Regions from separate parts of the Sporomusa intestinalis genome, predicted to be linked through region 1. Evidence: riboswitches for the same ligand, from Rfam matches in the RefSeq annotation. Region 1 holds a riboswitch; each other region holds the start of a gene.
The links. A riboswitch is a leader RNA that binds a small molecule or an ion and turns the genes downstream of it on or off. The one in region 1 is predicted to bind cyclic di-GMP.

Region 1 (4,203 bases):
AATCTGTTTCATGGTTTTACCTCCTATGGATTAGATTAATAAACCAGCGCTTTAATCACTGCCTTATAGTATTTCCTTAACGATATGCGGGCAATCATTATATAAGCCTAAGGATGTAATTCTAGGATAACCTGAATTTTCCTGCGCAACCGGCAGATTTTTGTTGCTAAAGCCAGCCATACAGGCCGCAGTTTTCCCCGGCTGTCGGCATACCTGTATGTACCGCTTGCTTTCCGGTTAAAATATTTGCAGAAAGAGTTGACAAAATTAGCAAATAATAATATTATTTAAGTGAGAAATATTATCAATGAAAGGTGTGATGAATGTATGTCTGTTAAAGTTGGTCAAAAAGCACCCGGTTTTGCGATGACAACTACCAGTAATATGGAGACCCTTGACCAGGTTGCCAGGCTGGAGGATTTTCAGGGAAAGTGGCTGGTGTTATTTTTTTATCCGCTTGATTTTACTTTTGTTTGTCCGACCGAAATTCTGGGGTTTAACTCCAGGCTGGCTGAATTTGAAAGCCTGGGAGCTTCGGTGCTTGGCGTGAGCACTGACAGTGTATACTCACACCGGGCCTGGATCAAGGCTGGGCGGGGCGACGGCGGCCTGGGCGGCCAGCTTAACTATCCGCTGGCATCGGATATAACCAAACAGGTGGCCCGTGATTATGGTGTTCTTATTGAAGAGGAAGGGATTGCCCTCAGAGGTTTGTTTATCATTGATCCTGATGGTATACTCCGTTATCAGGTTATCAGCGATTTGAACGTGGGCCGCAGCGTGGAAGAGGTGGTGCGGGTTCTGAGTGCCCTGCAAACCGGCGGTCTATGCCCTATTGACTGGCATCCCGGCGATAAAACCCTTTAATTATATACATATTAACTGATAATTTGCAGGTCCTCTTACCGTTATTTTGCGGTTAGAGGACCTGTTTTTCGTAGCGTTTTGTCAGCTTAATGACTTCTTTCTCTGACAGGACGTAATTAATAAAACTCGTTAAATTCTTTGTCAGTTCGACCTCCAGCCATTCATCCCGGAATTTGCCCTGGGCATCGGTGATAACCGTTACTGTTGGCCGGGCCTGCAGTTTTGGCCTGGCTTCAGTGACCACGCCGATAAAGCCGCTGTCAAGCACCACAAAGGTTCCCAGCGGATATAAGGGGGCTTTGGCTAAGAATATATCGGCAATTTCCTTGTCCAGGTAGGTTCCGCTCATCGACATAATTGCCTCATAAGCCTGATGGGGCAAAAGAGCCGGAGCTTTTTGGAAATCAGAGACGATAGTGTCATAAGCGTCGGCTACGGCTGTAATGCGGGCATACTCATGCAGCTGATCACCACTGAGGCCGCGCGGATAACCTGTGCCGTCGACCTTTTCATGATGCTGGAAGATGACATGGCTGGCGACAATGGAATAATCGCGGAGTTTCCGGGCATACTCGAAGCCTTGGCGCGGATGGTCTTCCTCACTGACACTGCCATTGTCCAGCACTTTGCCAATATCATGCAATAAGGCTCCCATCACCAGTTCCTGCATTTTGGCTGAATTATATTCCAGGTCACTGGCGATAACGGCAGCCAGTGCGGCTACATTTATACAGTGGCTATACACGTAGTCGTCCGCGGTGACGGTGGTATCCAGCCGTATGAGCTGATTGCTGCTAATGGTCTCAATAATAGTTCTGGCCATAATATAAATGCTGTGCACATCGATGAGCTTACCCTCTTTGGCATTATCGAAAGCAGCTTTCAGGATTTTGATCGCTTCGGTTCGCTTATCTTCCGGCAGCGTTTCTTCATAGATTAAACCAATCCGCTCAATAATCGGATTGGTTACGAATAAGTTTAAAACGCCGAAGCTCTGAATTTTTTTGATGTAGCTTGCGGTTAGACGAATGCGGCTGCCTAACAATACCCGGCCGTCTGCGGCACATAGGCGTGTGTAGGTAGTCATTCCTTCTGCCAGATTGGTGATGGAAACTTTCTGCATATAGTGCCTCGCTTTATTTATAATGTATTTAAAGCTAGAATCTTCTTAGGCAATTATAACGGTATTTCCAAGATAAACTAAAATGGCATCAGTCTACGGACAGACTGATGCCTTAATAATAATTACAATGCAATTGCAACCTGGCAGTCATAGACATATCCTTAGACCCATAGCTTTGCGTCCTTATCTTTCGGTAAGTTTGCCATCTATTCTCTTTTTTGTAAATTGATTACTGTATATATTATTACTTTTATTCTTATTTTTGTCAAGAAATTAATTATTTCGACAAAATAAGCATATTGTTATGTTTATTTTGTCTATTGACAGATAAGATAGTGCGTACTATTATGAAATAATACTTAACTAGTTAAGTATTAGGAGTTCACACAGTCAATAGTATGTTTTTTTCAAGGAGTCAAAGCAGCGATGAAAACTAATTTGCAGCCAGTAAAGAAAGCGTTATGGACCAAAGATTTTTTAATTTTATTTTTTACCAATAGTTTGTTTTTTGCGGGATTTCAATTGTTAATTCCGGTTATACCGCTCTATGTTACCGTGTTGGGCGGCACCAGCAGCCAGGTTGGCCTGATAACCGGTGTTTTTGTGTTTTCGGCAATCTTCATTCGCCTGTTTACCGATTGGGGGATTGAGAAATTTGGCAAAAAGTATTGCCTCTTTATTGGCATTATTATTTCTTTTTTATCAGTGGCCGGTTATTATCTCTGGACTTCGGCGGGCGGACTGCTGGCAATCCGTATTGTTCACGGGCTTGGCTTTGGCATTGCCACTACTTTTTACGCTACCCTTGCTGCCGACATTATTCCTGCTTCCCGCTGCGGCGAGGGCATGGGGTATTTTGGTTTGGGCACAACCATGGCAATGGCTGTAGCACCTGCGGCCGGAATCTGGTTGATGAATAGTTACGGCTTCGGTGCTGTTTTTCTTGTGTCGGCCTTATGTCAGGTGCACGCGCTGCTGGGGGTATCCTTTTGTTCTGTGCCGGCAGTTACAGTAGCAGGTGATGTACAGACAGACATAAGCCGGCCTTTCTGGGACCGGTTTATGGTGAGCGGGACTCGCTTACCGGCGTTTCTTACCATGCTGTTTGGCATTTGTTACGGCAGTGTGCTTACTTTTATTGCGGTATTTGCGAAAGCGGTTAATATAGAAAACCCCGGCTACTTTTTTCTGCTGGGCACGTTCTGTATGTGCCTGTCCCGTACTGTGACCGGAAAGATCTTTGACCGTAAAGGGCCTGTTTGGGTCATTTTGCCGGGGGCAGTTTTATTTTTAGCAGGCCTTGCCATTCTTACCAGCGCCACCACGCTGACCGCCATCTTAGCGGCTTCTGTTTTCTATGGTTTTGGTGTAGGCGCTCTTTTCCCGGCACTGCAAACCTGGATATTGAATCTGGTTCCGGCCGGCCGGCGCAGTGCTGCCAGCGCGACCTTCTATAATGTATTGGATATTGGTGCCGGCGGAGGCGCTATCCTGCTGGGGCTGCTGGCCGGCGCTACCGGCTATGCTTCGCTATATATATATTCAACCGGGGTAATGTTTGTATTTCTGGTGTCTTACAGTTATTATTACATTAATAAACAGAACCATGCAGCAACTGCAGGGAAATGACAGGAGGGTGTATGGAAACAAGGGAAAAGATCGTTCACCAGCTCTATCAAACGACCCGGATTATTTCTACGGGCTTGAACCAACAACTGGAACCGTGGGGTATTTATAGCTCCGAGTGGGCCATTATTACCACTGTTAAAACCAAGGGGGCCATGTCGCAGACTGCTTTGGCCAACTATCTTCATATTGAACCGCCGGCCATATCTAAGAGCTTGTCCAACCTGGAACGGAAAGGTCTGATAGAACGGCGGGAAGGCTGTAACAAACGGGAAAAAACAGTGTTTCTGACTGACGTAGCCCTAAGCCGGTACCCGCAATGGAACAATATTGTCAGCCAGCAGCGGCAACAGCTATTGGCAGGGCTAAGTGAAGAGCGCCTTGACAGCTTCTATGGAATGTTAAAAGATATTTTTAAAAATGCCCAGCAGTTAAAATAACTCTGCCCGCGTAAGGCCGCAAAGAAAGCAAGAGCCTGGCAAGCCATTGGCTGCCAGACTCTTTGTTTTTCAATATGTACTGCTTATTCGAACACAACAATCGCATCTTTGCGTTTAATACGCAGTAAAATTGTCTCCAGTACCCGG
Region 2 (4,203 bases), 1.5 Mb from region 1:
TGGGCAACAAGGGCGGTAATGTCCGCAAAGGTCCGGCCGGAGGTGTTAACTACGGCTGCGCCCAGCTTTACTTCGCGTGTTCCTTCCTCCATGGCGGTTACGGCTTTATTGGTGTCAGCCTGAATTTCACTAATCAAGCCGGCGATCTTTTTTGCTGCTTCCTGCGATTGCTCCGCTAATTTACGGACTTCTTCCGCTACCACGGCAAACCCCCGTCCCTGTTCGCCGGCCCGCGCCGCTTCAATAGCGGCATTAAGCGCCAGCAGGTTGGTTTGTCCGGCAATACCGGCAATAGTATCCACAATCTGCCCGATCTCTTTCGAGCGTTCCCCTAAATTGGCGACAACACCGGCTGAACTATTCACCGTCTGTTCAATATGCGCCATTTGTTTAACTGCTGCTGCAACCGATTGATTGCCTTCATCCGCCTTTTCCCTGGCCCGGGCTGATTGCTCCGCCACCTGATTCACATGCATGGCGATTTGCTGAATATTATCTGACAGCTGTTGTACGACAGTGGAAGTAGTATCCGCCACCGTCAGTTGTTCTTCTGTCCGCTTAGAAACACCGGCAATGGAACCGGCTACCTGATTGGCAGCCTGCGACGACTGGTGCGCGCTGGCAGTTAGTTCCTCGGCTGAGGTAGCAACCAGTTCGGACGAGGTATCAATTTTGCGGACAAGCTGGCGCAGATTATCGACCATGATTTCAAAGGCCCTTGCCAAACGCCCCAGTTCATCCTGGGAATGTATATTAATATTCGTTATGCTGAGATCGCCGCCGGCAATACAGTTAGCCATTCCTTCCAGTATTTGCACCGGTCTGGCAATGCGCGCAGCGGTGATCAGGATAACGAAAATAGCGGCAATAAGCACTATGACAATCGTAAGCAATGAAATCCAGGCAAAGGTTTGCAGCTGCGCTCTGGCCTCAGCCGCCGGTACAGTCACGCCGATGGACCAGGAGGTTCCTGTAATGGGCGCGTAAGCCAGGTATTTTTCTATTCCCTCATAGTGGTAGCCGGCGATCCCCTTTTCGCCTTGCAGCATCTTGGCCACTGCCGCCTGTAACGGCGGGGTTGCATGTGGATCATTGTTAATATTCATTTTGTTTACTAGCTCATGATTAGGATGAACAATAATCGTGCCATCTGTCCGCAAAACGTAGGCATAGCCGGTTTGGGCAACCTTTATAGCAAGAATGCGTTTTTCCACTTCTTCAATATTGATGGCCCCCGCTAAAATCCCGACAACGCGGCCAGCCGTTTTGATCGGGGTGGCGACGACGACCACCAGCTTGCCGCTTGTTGGCGATATAATTGGATCAGTAATAAAAGTATTGCCTGCAATCGCACTGGCAAAATAGGGCCGGTTGGTTGAGTTGCCGGCTACACCGCGGGTGTCGACGTAGTTGCCGTCGGCATCAGTCCAAAAAATATTTTCATACAGCTTGTTATTGTTGATTTCCGCGCTAATGTAAGCCACCCGGCTGTCACGGCTGCCATCAATCATAATGGGTGACCGGGCGATTGCCTCCAGTTCCTTTTTATGCCCCTCAAGCCACATGCCGACTGCTTCCCCATTGGTCTGGGCCGTAAGGGCAAGTTCATTCTCAATACCCCGGGTCAGCATTTTTTGGGATTGCCAGTAGTTAAGCCCTGCCAGCACCCCCAGAGCGATCATAAATAAAGCGATAACAATGGCCGCAAGCTTTGCCTTAATACTTTTCATATTCAACATCTCCATTCGTGTGGTCAGTGATCTTTAGCATATATGCACTCTTTGATCATCGCCATATATTATTGGTAAAACCCCTGCCCTTTTCCCAGACCCCCTTCCGTTATTCAGCCCCTGCGTCTCCGGTTTGCCGTGCCTTAATGCAATCTGCAAAACGAATGGATCAGCGCGGGCAGCGTGGCACGCAAATAAATCGATAATGACAGACCTGTCCATGGCAGGCCTGTCATTATCGATTTAAAACCGAATTGCAGCCTGGCAATCATAGGCGTACCGCCTTTAGACCCATGGCTTTGCGTCCTTGCCTTTCGACAAGTATGCCGTTATAGGTACTTACTATTTATATCGTTTAAAAATTCAAAAAGTTTAGTCGTTAAAACGTCTATACTAGTTAAAAGGTAAGGCAAACAAGAAATAAAGCAAAGGGCCTGTGCCAAAAACAGGCCCTTTGCCGGCAATAAACAGACTTCCGCTTGCTTGGCAGTACTTTCCCAATCAGAATTTCATTGTCCCGGTTTCCATGAACCGGCAATGCCAGGACAAGGCTTCGGCCAGGATATGCGGTGTATGCGCCCCGCCGGTCGTCTTCTCAGCTCTGGCAAGATAATCAAGCAAGCGGGGCCGGTAGCCGGGATGGGCACAGTGGCTGATAATTTTCCGGGCCCGCTCTTTGGGGCTTAGCCCGCGGATGTCGGCCACCCCCTGCTCGGTTATAAACACATCTACATCATGTTCCGTGTGATCCACATGGGAACACATGGGAACAATACAGGATATGGCCCCGTTTCTGGCGACAGAGCTGCTGAAAAAGAAGGTGAGGTAGCCATTGCGGGCAAAGTCACCGGAACCGCCAATACCGTTCATAATTTTACTGCCCATGACATGAGTGGAGTTAACATGGCCATAAATGTCAAACTCAATGGCTGTGTTCATAGCAATGACCCCCAGGCGCCGCACTATTTCCGGGCTATTGGCTATCTCTTGCGGCCGCAGGACAATTTTGTCCCTGTATTTGTCAATATTGGCATAAAACCGTTTTAACCCCTGCGGTGATGGCGTAAGCGCCGTACCGGAGGCAAAAGCAAGCTTCCCGGCATCAATTAAATCCAGCATACCATCCTGGATGACTTCAGTGTACACCGTGAGATCGGAGAAGTCCGAGTTCACCAGCCCGGTAATAACCGCATTGGCGACAGACCCGACCCCGGACTGCAGCGGCAACAGGCTGGCAGGCAGTCTGCCTGCCTTGATTTCGCCCTGGAGAAAGCCAATAAGGTGTCCGGTCATGGCCTTAGCATCGGCATCCATCTCGGCCAGCGGGCGAACATCATCAGGTATGTCACTTAAGACAATGCCGGCTATTTTATCCTCCGGGCAGGGAATATACGGTACCCCAATCCTGTCGGCCACATTGACAAGCGGCAGCACTTCCCGGTGCGGCGGATCGCCGGGCGTCAGAATGTCATGCATTCCTGCCAGCGCCAACGGCTGCGTCAGATTTACTTCGATGATTACTTTGTCTGCCAACCGGACAAAAGCAGCGGCGTTGCCAACCGAGGTTGTGGGAATAACATGGCCCTCTTCCGTAATGGCACAGGCTTCAATTATAGCAATATCGACCTTGCCGCCCAGAAAGCCGCAGCGGGCCATTTGCGCCACATGGCTTAAATGCAGGTCGGTATATTGCATGCCGCCGTTATTGATTGCCTGTCTGGTAACAGGATTGGTCTGATAAGGCAACCGTTTTGCAATGCCGCCCACCTGGGCCAAAGCAGCATCAAGCTCCTTGCCCACCGAGGCGCCTGTCCACAGATTTACTTTGAATCCCTCCTGCTGGATGCGCCTAGCCAAAGCCAAGGGTACGGCCTTGGGATAGCCCGAGGGGGTAAACCCGCTTGTCCCGATATTCATGCCCGGCGTAATAAGCGACGCCGCTTGTTCCGCCGCCATGATTTTCGCCTGCAGCGCCTTGCTCCGTATTCTTGCGGATAAATCACTCATAATTCCAACCTCCTCCTATTGTACTACCCCCAGCCATTGCCAATAGGTTAGTACCATAACGCTCATAAATGCTGCCGCAATAATACTCATCACCGCACCGGTTTTAATGATCTCGCCTGAGGTTATATGACCGGTGCCAATAGCAATAGCATTTGGCATATTACTTACCGGGAGCAGATACTGGTGCTGCATGTTCATTCCCATAATGAGCGCAAACGGCAGGGGATTGGCACCAATGGCTGCCGCATGGGCAATCACAATCGGGGTGAGCGCAGTAGTTTTCGGGCCGCCGCCGGTAAAAAATATCTGCAGTGCTGTCACAAGCCAGATAAGAATGATCATTTGTACAGCATGAGGCCTGGTGCCAATCGGCCCGAGCATAGTACCGGCCATCCATTTAGCGGCCCCGGAGGTTACAAGTGCCGTTCCCATAGATAAACCGGCTCCGTAGAGAACAAAAATATTC
Region 3 (4,203 bases), 470 kb from region 1:
TGTTCCTTCGATAATCCGGCAAGTTATGCACATAACCTTTGCTCCTGTTATATACCTTTTATTTCGTAATTTACCATCCATATATAAAACTCCTGCTAATGGATCAGCAGGAGTTCTCTGTATTGGGCAGTTATCAGTGGCTGCGCTTCTCCCGGTCATACCTAACGGCAGGTTTATTGCCCGGTCAGGACCGCTTTTTTCCTGGCAACTAAATGATGCAGCCAATCTTGTTGTTTAAAATTTTAACAAATGTTTTGCGAATGAAGGTATCGGAATAGAATTTCTCGCACAGCTCTGTTAGTTGCCGGGGAGTAAGTCCGATATCTTCTGCCAGCACTTCCGGAAATTCCTGCTCGGCCAAAATATGCTGAGCAATTGCCTGCGTACTGGTAAATAAACCAATATGTAAAATAGTGTTGTCCCCGTACCAGGTTTCGTTAAAACGACGGCCAAAAAGCTGCAGAGCCGTACGGCAGGCACTTTCATTCAACTCCCAGAAGCTAACCAGCTCTTCTATCGTGGCAACCATTGCCGCTGCATCTTCTCTATGCAGCTGTTGAATGGAAGCCAGTAGTTCCTGCGTTGAGGCAATGGGAATTAACAGCTTCTCATTTTCCTTATACATAATAAAATAGAAGGCCAGCGGTACATATATGTACAACAAGAACCCCAGTAAGGATTTACTGTCAGGATAGCACGCCCAGTTATTATCCAAGGTCTTTCTAGGATAATCAATGAGAGTCGTATTAACAAATAAAACCTGATAAGGATCGGCTTTATCGTCAAAATGACTTTGCCATACATCCGTTTTGCCGGCTAATGTACCTTCCCAGTAATAGTGGCTATTGTATTTGCACATGCTAACACCTCACAGGGGTTGAATATCTACACTTAGCGCGAATACAACTCGATGATATGAATTTCGTTGACTTCAATTGGCAGTTCTTCCCGATTGGGCAGGCGAAGCAGGGTGCCGCTAAAATCATCGTAGTTCTTTTCAATATAGGGCAGGTCAAAGGATCTGAGGTCGCGGAAATTGCTGACAAACATTTCGTTGTTACGGGATTTTTCCGCCAGGCTGACAACATCACCTACGGCCACAGCATAGGACGGAATATCAACACGTTTTCCATTGACGCGAACATGGCCATGGTTAACCATTTGGCGGGCTTGTCGTATGGAATTGGCAAAGCCGATACGGTAGACCAGATTATCAAGGCGGCATTCCAATGCTTTTAATAGGACAAGACCGCTGACGTCCCGGCTGTTCAGGGCCTTTTGCATATATCGGGCAAACTGTTTTTCCAGTACTCCATAATACGCTTTCAACTTTTGTTTTTCCAGCAGTTGAATGCCGTAGTTAGAGAGTTTCTTATTATTTCGCCTAGTTGTTTTTTCAAGACGATTGAGGGCTTTAGGGTGACCGCAGATGTTTACGCCAAAACGGCGGCAAAGTTTAAACCGGGGATCTCTTTGAGTGGCCAAAATACAATCATTCCTTTCGCACAAGCTGTCTATGGCTTAGTTACTTGAACAGGATAACCTACATACTTGTATAAGTATAACACCAATGAGAATGATATTCAATATCGTTCTCATTAAATTTTGCCGGCGCTCTTAGCGCAACCGTCTCTTTATCCGCTTATATTAAGATTTACCAAGGTTTATTAACATCTATTAACATTTATAGAACGGCTATATAGGTTTATGTTATTATCTTAGCGTATAGTGTGCTAGCCAAATGTACGGGCCCTGGAATATAGACAAATACATAATTAGCATACTTATCGAAAGGTAAGGACGCAAAGCCATGGGTCTAAGGGCAAGTATGCCTATGATTGCCAGGTTGCCGTTTGGTTTAACCGCTAAACGCCTCATAAACCAGCTATGGGGCTGGTTTATTTGTTTGGAAAAATTTATTTTGTTGGGGAAAACAGATTATGAAAGGAGTTTGGCGAGGATGGAGTTGACTGCATTACAGAAAAAAATACTGGAGTATATTGATTGCAACCAGATGAGCACAACGGAAATAGCCGATGCTATGCATAAAACGGGAGAGTTGGACCCCAGATTGCAGGTTCTACTGCCTGGCAGCAGAGTAGCAGGGCTCATCCACTATATTCCTGCGTTCAACGGTTCCAATTATCATGTACATAATTATATCCGCAATACGCCTAAAGACGCTGTAGTTTATATTGATGCAGTGAATTGCGACGGCAAAGCGATCATTGGCGATCTGATTGCCAAATATATCTTTACTTATCGTCAGGCCAAGGGGATTGTGGTTAGCGGCTTGGTACGCGATGTCCAGCAACTGATCAAAGAAAACTATCCTATGTGGACTTATGGCCGGTCGCCAATCGGTTGTATCAATACCGACACCGGTTTCGACGAGGCTTATTATAACAAACGGAAACAGGAGTTGGACGGTGGAATCATTGTTGCTGATGATTCCGGTGTTATCGTAATCAAACAAGACCAAATTGCCGGGCATATGCTGGAACGGTTGGAGTTTCTGGGGAAACAGGAAGCTATCTGGTCTGATTGTATTAACCGGTTAAGATGGGATACTTTTGATACTATTTGCTTGAAAAAATACAATGAAACAAAATAGTCCGGAACAGCCGGCTGCAAGCTGACAATTGCTGGTGCGACCACTGAAAATCATGGCTAGGATGTGGACAAATGAATTGGGATAGCCTTCCTTTATTAATAATACTGGCGTTATCTATGATCGGCAATAACCATACGGTAGCGGTAGCGGCCTTGGTTCTGTTGCTCATTCCCCGATTAGGTCTTGAAAATTATCTCCCGCTGATAGACAAGCACGGTATCAATATCGGCATTGTCATTCTGACCATCGCCGTCCTGAGTCCGGTGGCCCAGGGTCATATAGCCATGAACGACATGCTGGCGATCTTTAAATCTCCGGTTGGCTTTCTCGCGGTTGTGATTGGGGTTTTCCTGGCCTGGGTTGCAGGTCAGGGAGTCATTTTTATGAAGGAGTCACCGGAAACAGTATCGGCTCTGATTGTCGGCACAGTTATCGGTGTTTGTTTCTTTCGCGGGCTGCCTGTCGGGCCGCTCATCGCCGGCGGTTTGGTGGCGCTGCTGGTAAATGTATTGGGGTTATTCAAACGATGAACAAGCACACTTGATTTACATTCGCACACTTCAATAAGGAGCTAATGACTAATGAAAAAAAAGTTTTTTATTCTGCTGATCATTATTAGTTGTGTCCCATTGCTCGGAGCCTCCCTTTTTTCTTTTTCATTGTATAATAAATCCCTCCAGGCTGATTTCTATTCACTCAGTGCCAGTGAGCTGGAAGTATTAAAGTCGGAAACCCGCGATTATATCGATAAGCACCTGGAAGTACTTAGAGGAACTGCCCAGACCGCCCCGGTAAGAAATTACGATCTGCCGGCGGCAGGCCAGCTGCTGGGTGACACACAGAAAGTATTTACCGCGCTGGCCATGACCGTTGATGACAATCAAGGCAATCAGCTGGTAAGAGGCGACAATGCCAAATTGGTGAAAGTTGGCGACCGGACCTTTTACCAGGAAGCGGTACAAGGAAAAGATGAGGTAGTTTCTGAAGTCCTCGTCAGTAAGACAGACGGCAAGCCGGTAGTTGCCATAGCCACACCGATACGGGCGGCCAATGGAGCAGTGACCGGCGTTTTGCAAGCCTCCATCAATCTCTCGTTCCTCAAGGATTTCGTCGTTAAGCGGTCACAAAACGGAGTTACCGCCTACATCCTCGATCAGGACGGAAAAATTACCGCCCATCCCGATGAACAGGTTTCAAACGAGCGCAAGGATATGAGCAGCCTCCCCTTTGTGCAGAAGGCACTGCAAGGTCAAAGCGGCCGGGAGGAAATCATTGATGATAATGGTGTCCGCAAGCTGGTCAATTATGTGTATGATCCTAAAACACGCTGGATTATCTGCATGGAAAAATCCTTCGATGAATTTAATGCTAAAAATAATAACCTCCTCCTGGCCAATCTGACTATACTGCTGATAACCATTCTAGTGGTAGGTTTCATTAGTGTTTTTGTTTCCAAGCATATAACCAGGCCTATCATCCAATTGGTAGAAGCCACTGAAGCTATGAAAACCGGTAATTTGAACATTGAAATCACCAACCGGCAAAATGACGAAATCGGCAAGCTGGCGCAGAACTTCAATGCCATGGTT
Region 4 (4,203 bases), 530 kb from region 1:
CGGTTTTGCTCAGGTTGTCAATCCGGTTTACCGAACCGACAATCTGCTGACTGCCAAGTTTCATCTGCTCAATCGCAGCCGATATCTCCGTCACCCGCTCCGATACCTGGGTTACCAGCAGGACAATTTCCTGAAAAGCCTGGCCGGCAGCATTGACCACCTCGGCTCCCAGATTAACTTCGCGGGTGCCCGCATCCATCGCCTGTACCGCTTTGTCCGTATCCCCCTGAATGCCGCCAATCAAGGCGGCGATTTGCTCCGTAGCTGCTTGGGACTGTTCGGCCAGCTTACGTACCTCTTCGGCTACAACGGCAAAGCCGCGTCCCTGCTCACCAGCCCGGGCAGCCTCAATCGCCGCATTAAGAGCCAATAGATTCGTCTGGCCCGCAATACCGGAGATCGTGGCTACGATCTGGCCGATCTCGCGCGACCGCTCCCCCAGCTCACTTACTACCTTGGCCGAATTATTAACAGTTTCTTCGATTTGCGTCATTTGATATACCGCTTTATTGACGGCAGCACTGCCTTCGTTGGCTTTACCGGCTGCCTGAGAGGATTGCCCGGCTACCTCACTGGCGGTTGCCGCAACCTGCTGAATACTGGCTGACATGGCTTCAACCACCGCTGCCGTTTGATTTGCCGCCGCCAGCTGGTCGCCGGCTCCGGCCGCCACAGCAGTAATGGAGATCGCGACCTGATTGGCCGCTTGTGCCGATTGGTCGGCACTGGCGGTCAGCTCCTCACTGGAAGCTGCCAGCTGTTCGGCCTGAGCGTGTACCCTAGCGACAAGGGTACGCAAATTTTCCCGCATTTCCCTGAAGCCTTTGGCCAGTTGACCAATTTCATCTGCGGAGGATATATTAGCCTCCCGCTCCCGCAAGTCACCCTGGGCCAGCAACAGGCATTCATCGCGAATCAGAGAAATCGGTTTGGCAATATATCTGGCGATCATAATAATGCCGGCAGTGGCAACAGCTAAACACAAAATGGCAATAAACAGCATCGCCCTTGCCAGGGTATCTGTTGGCCTGGTCGCCTCGGCCTGCGGGGCCGCCACCATCATGACCCACCGTTGCCCGCCCGGCAGCTCGACCGGTGTGGATACACTGACTCTCTCCACATTATCATTAAAGCGATATACCCCCCGGGCCTGCTTCCCCGTCTGTGCCGCCTCCTTAAACAAGCTGACCAGGCGGTCATCCAGTTCGGAATCCTGCAGCTTAAGTTCCGGATTTATCTTCTTTTCGGAGATATTCAGTTTACCGGCAAGGTCCGGCCGCTTGGGATGGGCGATAATAAGGCCCGAATCGTCACTAAGCTGGCCGTAACCGGTGTCCAGGAAATGCAGGTCTTTAATCATGTCTGTCAGCCTTTCCATGGAAAATGTGCCGACAAGCACCCCGGTCAGCCGGCCCTCATGGGTAACCGGGACCGCCAGAACGACCGCCAGCTTCCCAGTGGCCTTGGATATCAGAGGATCAGAGACAACAGTGGCCTTTGTTGCCAGTACCTTTTTGAAATATTCACGTTCTCCATAGTCAGCCGCAGCGCCGGTACCGGAAATACCTGCGCCGTCCGGTAAAATAAAGATAACGACATCAAAATTTTTAATCCGGGCTTGAAATTCCGCCAGGGCCTGGGCAATCTGAATTTTATCAGCCCCGGCACTCACCTGCTGAACACTGGCCAGACCCTCCAGCTGGGAAATCAGGAGGCTGATGTCGGCCTGCACCCGCCGGGCATAGTCAGTTCCCACCGCCATAGCTGTTTCATCAATACTTGTCGACAGCGACTTGGTGGAGAGAGAATAACTGACTCCGGCTAATACACTTAAAGCGGCTAACACCAATGGCAGCAATACCAGCAACAAGCGTGATTGGATCTTTTTAATTTTCATTTTTTAAGCTCCCCTCTTATGAATTGTAATATTGTCATCAGCACATATGATCAACATGCTAAAAATAAAAAAATCGTCATATGCCTGTTGCCAAGGCTGACGAATACTCCGTTAGAACAATAGCAACCTGGCAGTCATAGAATGTGTGACTTTCGTTAGACCCATGGCTTTGCGTCCTTACCTTTCAGTAAGTTTGCCAATATTTTATTGGGAGCTGCTGTGCCTATACGGCGTTTACCTCATCCAGCATCGTAACAACCTCAAGATTTTTTTCCCTGTCAAGATCAATTAAATCCCCGCTTTCCAGTTGAACCACCGGTCTTAATTTTAACAGTCCGTTTAACAGTACTACCTTGGCTTTGCTGCCATCATTCAGCAGCACCGAACTGCCGATGAGAAAACCCCGGATATGAGCCAGAAAAATCAGGCAGATCTGAGGATTAAGCTTGTCATACATCTGATCCAGAATAACCTCAACCACGGTAAAAGGCGGCACCTTCTTCCTGTACACCCGCTCGGTGCTCATTGCGTCATAGATATCGGCAATGGCAACAATCTTGGCGTAGATATGTATTTTCTCCCGGGATAAGCCCAAAGGATAACCACTGCCGTCTTCCCGCTCATGATGCTGCAATATCCCCAGTTTTACCTCTTCCCTTATTTCCAGACAGTCATCCAATAAATGATACCCGTGGGTAGGATGGGCCCGGACAACTGCCATCTCTTCCGGGGTAAGCTTTCCCGGCTTGTCCAGTATGCCTTCAGGGATTAGCACCTTGCCGATATCGTGCAGCAGCCCTGCCAATATGATGTCTTTCAGATTTTTCCCGGTAAATCCCATCCATTTGCCAATAATACCGGCGATGATTGCCACATTAAGCGAGTGCCGGAAAGTATATTCATTGTGGGCTTTAACATTATGCAAATCATCTATGACCCCGACAATGTTGACAATCAGTTCGATATAGTTTTCGACTAATTCCTCGCACTCTGCCATCGGCACCTCTTTAAAAGCCCGGACTTTTTTAAAGGTTTCCTCTACTGATTTCAGCGTATCCCCATACATACTAAAAAACCGGTAATTGGAGGATAAGCTGTTATCAGGCAACACAATACTGACGTACGATATTTTCCAGTTGCCGAGATTATCAATAAAGTCCTCTGTCAAAAATACCCCTTGCTCCAGCAGAACTTGTCCTGTATCAGCCAGAACCGGCTGGGCTATGATCATACCTGGCTTAAGTTCTTCTACCCGTAATAAGTGTTGGTTCGGGAACATCTTATCCTCCGTTCAAATAAAATAGTACCTAACTAGTCACAACAGCCAGGTACTTAATTATTCCGAGTGAGTTTCAACCCGCCTATTGTAGATTCTCTTCTGCTATGACCGCTATGTGGTGGAATGGTATTCTTGGGGGCAATTAAAATCCTGCATATTATTTCAAATTCATACATAATTCTACAATACTTTCCTTGTTAATACTATTGGAGTAGAGTACAAAAAAAACCGGTGTCTATTGTTGCCGCATAACAATGACCCTGGTGCCGGCAAATTCAATTATGCTCACCTGTCTCCGCTCGCTGTAATTTCCATATCTTCAAATACAAAACCAGCAATACCTTGGTCTCCATTTTATCCAGCGACATCCCCAAAAAATCCTCAATCCGCCTTTTTCGCCAAATGACCGTATTATGATGGATGAAAAGCTTCTGCGATACGGCCTTTAGATTTATCTCCTCCAGTATCAATTCCAGCGTGTATAACAGGTTGCTGCCCCGCGCCTGGTCATATTCGGCCAGGCGTCCGATCGTATTTTGCACAAGGGTGCAGGTATTTTCATCATGGAGCAGCTGAAAAGCGACTTCATAAATCCCAATATCATCACAATGCACCACTTGCGCGCAATTGGAAGCGGCAACAACAACGGCCCGGTTCGCCTTCTCATAGCTGTCCCGGAACCGGATTGGATTCCCTGACGCCCCGGAAATGCCGACTTTGGCACTGATATGAGGGAAAAGCACCTTCATTTCGCAAATCAGCTGACTGGCAAACTCAATTTGCCTTTGCTTACAGGTTATGCCTGCCTCTGCCAGCGTTACCAGCAGAATGATATCATCATTAAATTTCCAGGTGCAGCCCATCTCCTTTTCCGCCAGCCAGACTAATACGGCCTGCTTGCCTGCCGTTTTAGCATTGGCATCAGCGGCAGGACCTGCCGGCTTATGCGTCAGCTGAATCACAAAGCAGCAATGTTCGGCTTTTGTTTCAATGCCAAATTCGTTAAGGGCCTTGGTTATATATTCCG

Region 2: another riboswitch for cyclic di-GMP. It lies ahead of ACZ481_RS19845 (methyl-accepting chemotaxis protein); the one in region 1 lies ahead of ACZ481_RS00965 (HD-GYP domain-containing protein).
Region 3: another riboswitch for cyclic di-GMP. It lies ahead of ACZ481_RS24405 (RraA family protein); the one in region 1 lies ahead of ACZ481_RS00965 (HD-GYP domain-containing protein).
Region 4: another riboswitch for cyclic di-GMP. It lies ahead of ACZ481_RS03455 (methyl-accepting chemotaxis protein); the one in region 1 lies ahead of ACZ481_RS00965 (HD-GYP domain-containing protein).

Annotation. Positions count from the first base shown of each region.
Region 1 covers NZ_AP042390.1:194,392-198,594, forward strand. The annotation lists gene ACZ481_RS00955 (redoxin domain-containing protein) at 1-12, opposite strand, end outside; gene ACZ481_RS00960 (peroxiredoxin) at 328-867, shown strand; gene ACZ481_RS00965 (HD-GYP domain-containing protein) at 920-1,990, opposite strand; cyclic di-GMP riboswitch class I at 2,122-2,204, opposite strand; gene ACZ481_RS00970 (MFS transporter) at 2,417-3,619, shown strand; gene ACZ481_RS00975 (MarR family winged helix-turn-helix transcriptional regulator) at 3,631-4,056, shown strand; gene ACZ481_RS00980 (family 1 encapsulin nanocompartment shell protein) at 4,140-4,203, opposite strand, start outside.
Region 2 covers NZ_AP042390.1:4,263,381-4,267,583, forward strand. The annotation lists gene ACZ481_RS19845 (methyl-accepting chemotaxis protein) at 1-1,730, opposite strand, end outside; cyclic di-GMP riboswitch class I at 1,983-2,068, opposite strand; gene ACZ481_RS19850 (acetyl-CoA hydrolase/transferase family protein) at 2,232-3,737, opposite strand; gene ACZ481_RS19855 (SLC13 family permease) at 3,753-4,203, opposite strand, start outside.
Region 3 covers NZ_AP042390.1:5,257,412-5,261,614, forward strand. The annotation lists gene ACZ481_RS24390 (HIT family protein) at 1-81, opposite strand, end outside; gene ACZ481_RS24395 (hypothetical protein) at 209-859, opposite strand; gene rpsD (30S ribosomal protein S4) at 892-1,485, opposite strand; cyclic di-GMP riboswitch class I at 1,768-1,854, shown strand; gene ACZ481_RS24405 (RraA family protein) at 1,961-2,614, shown strand; gene ACZ481_RS24410 (DUF441 domain-containing protein) at 2,686-3,144, shown strand; gene ACZ481_RS24415 (methyl-accepting chemotaxis protein) at 3,196-4,203, shown strand, end outside.
Region 4 covers NZ_AP042390.1:725,699-729,901, reverse strand. The annotation lists gene ACZ481_RS03455 (methyl-accepting chemotaxis protein) at 1-1,897, opposite strand, end outside; cyclic di-GMP riboswitch class I at 2,016-2,105, opposite strand; gene ACZ481_RS03450 (HD-GYP domain-containing protein) at 2,121-3,176, opposite strand; gene ACZ481_RS03445 (PAS domain-containing protein) at 3,452-4,203, opposite strand, start outside.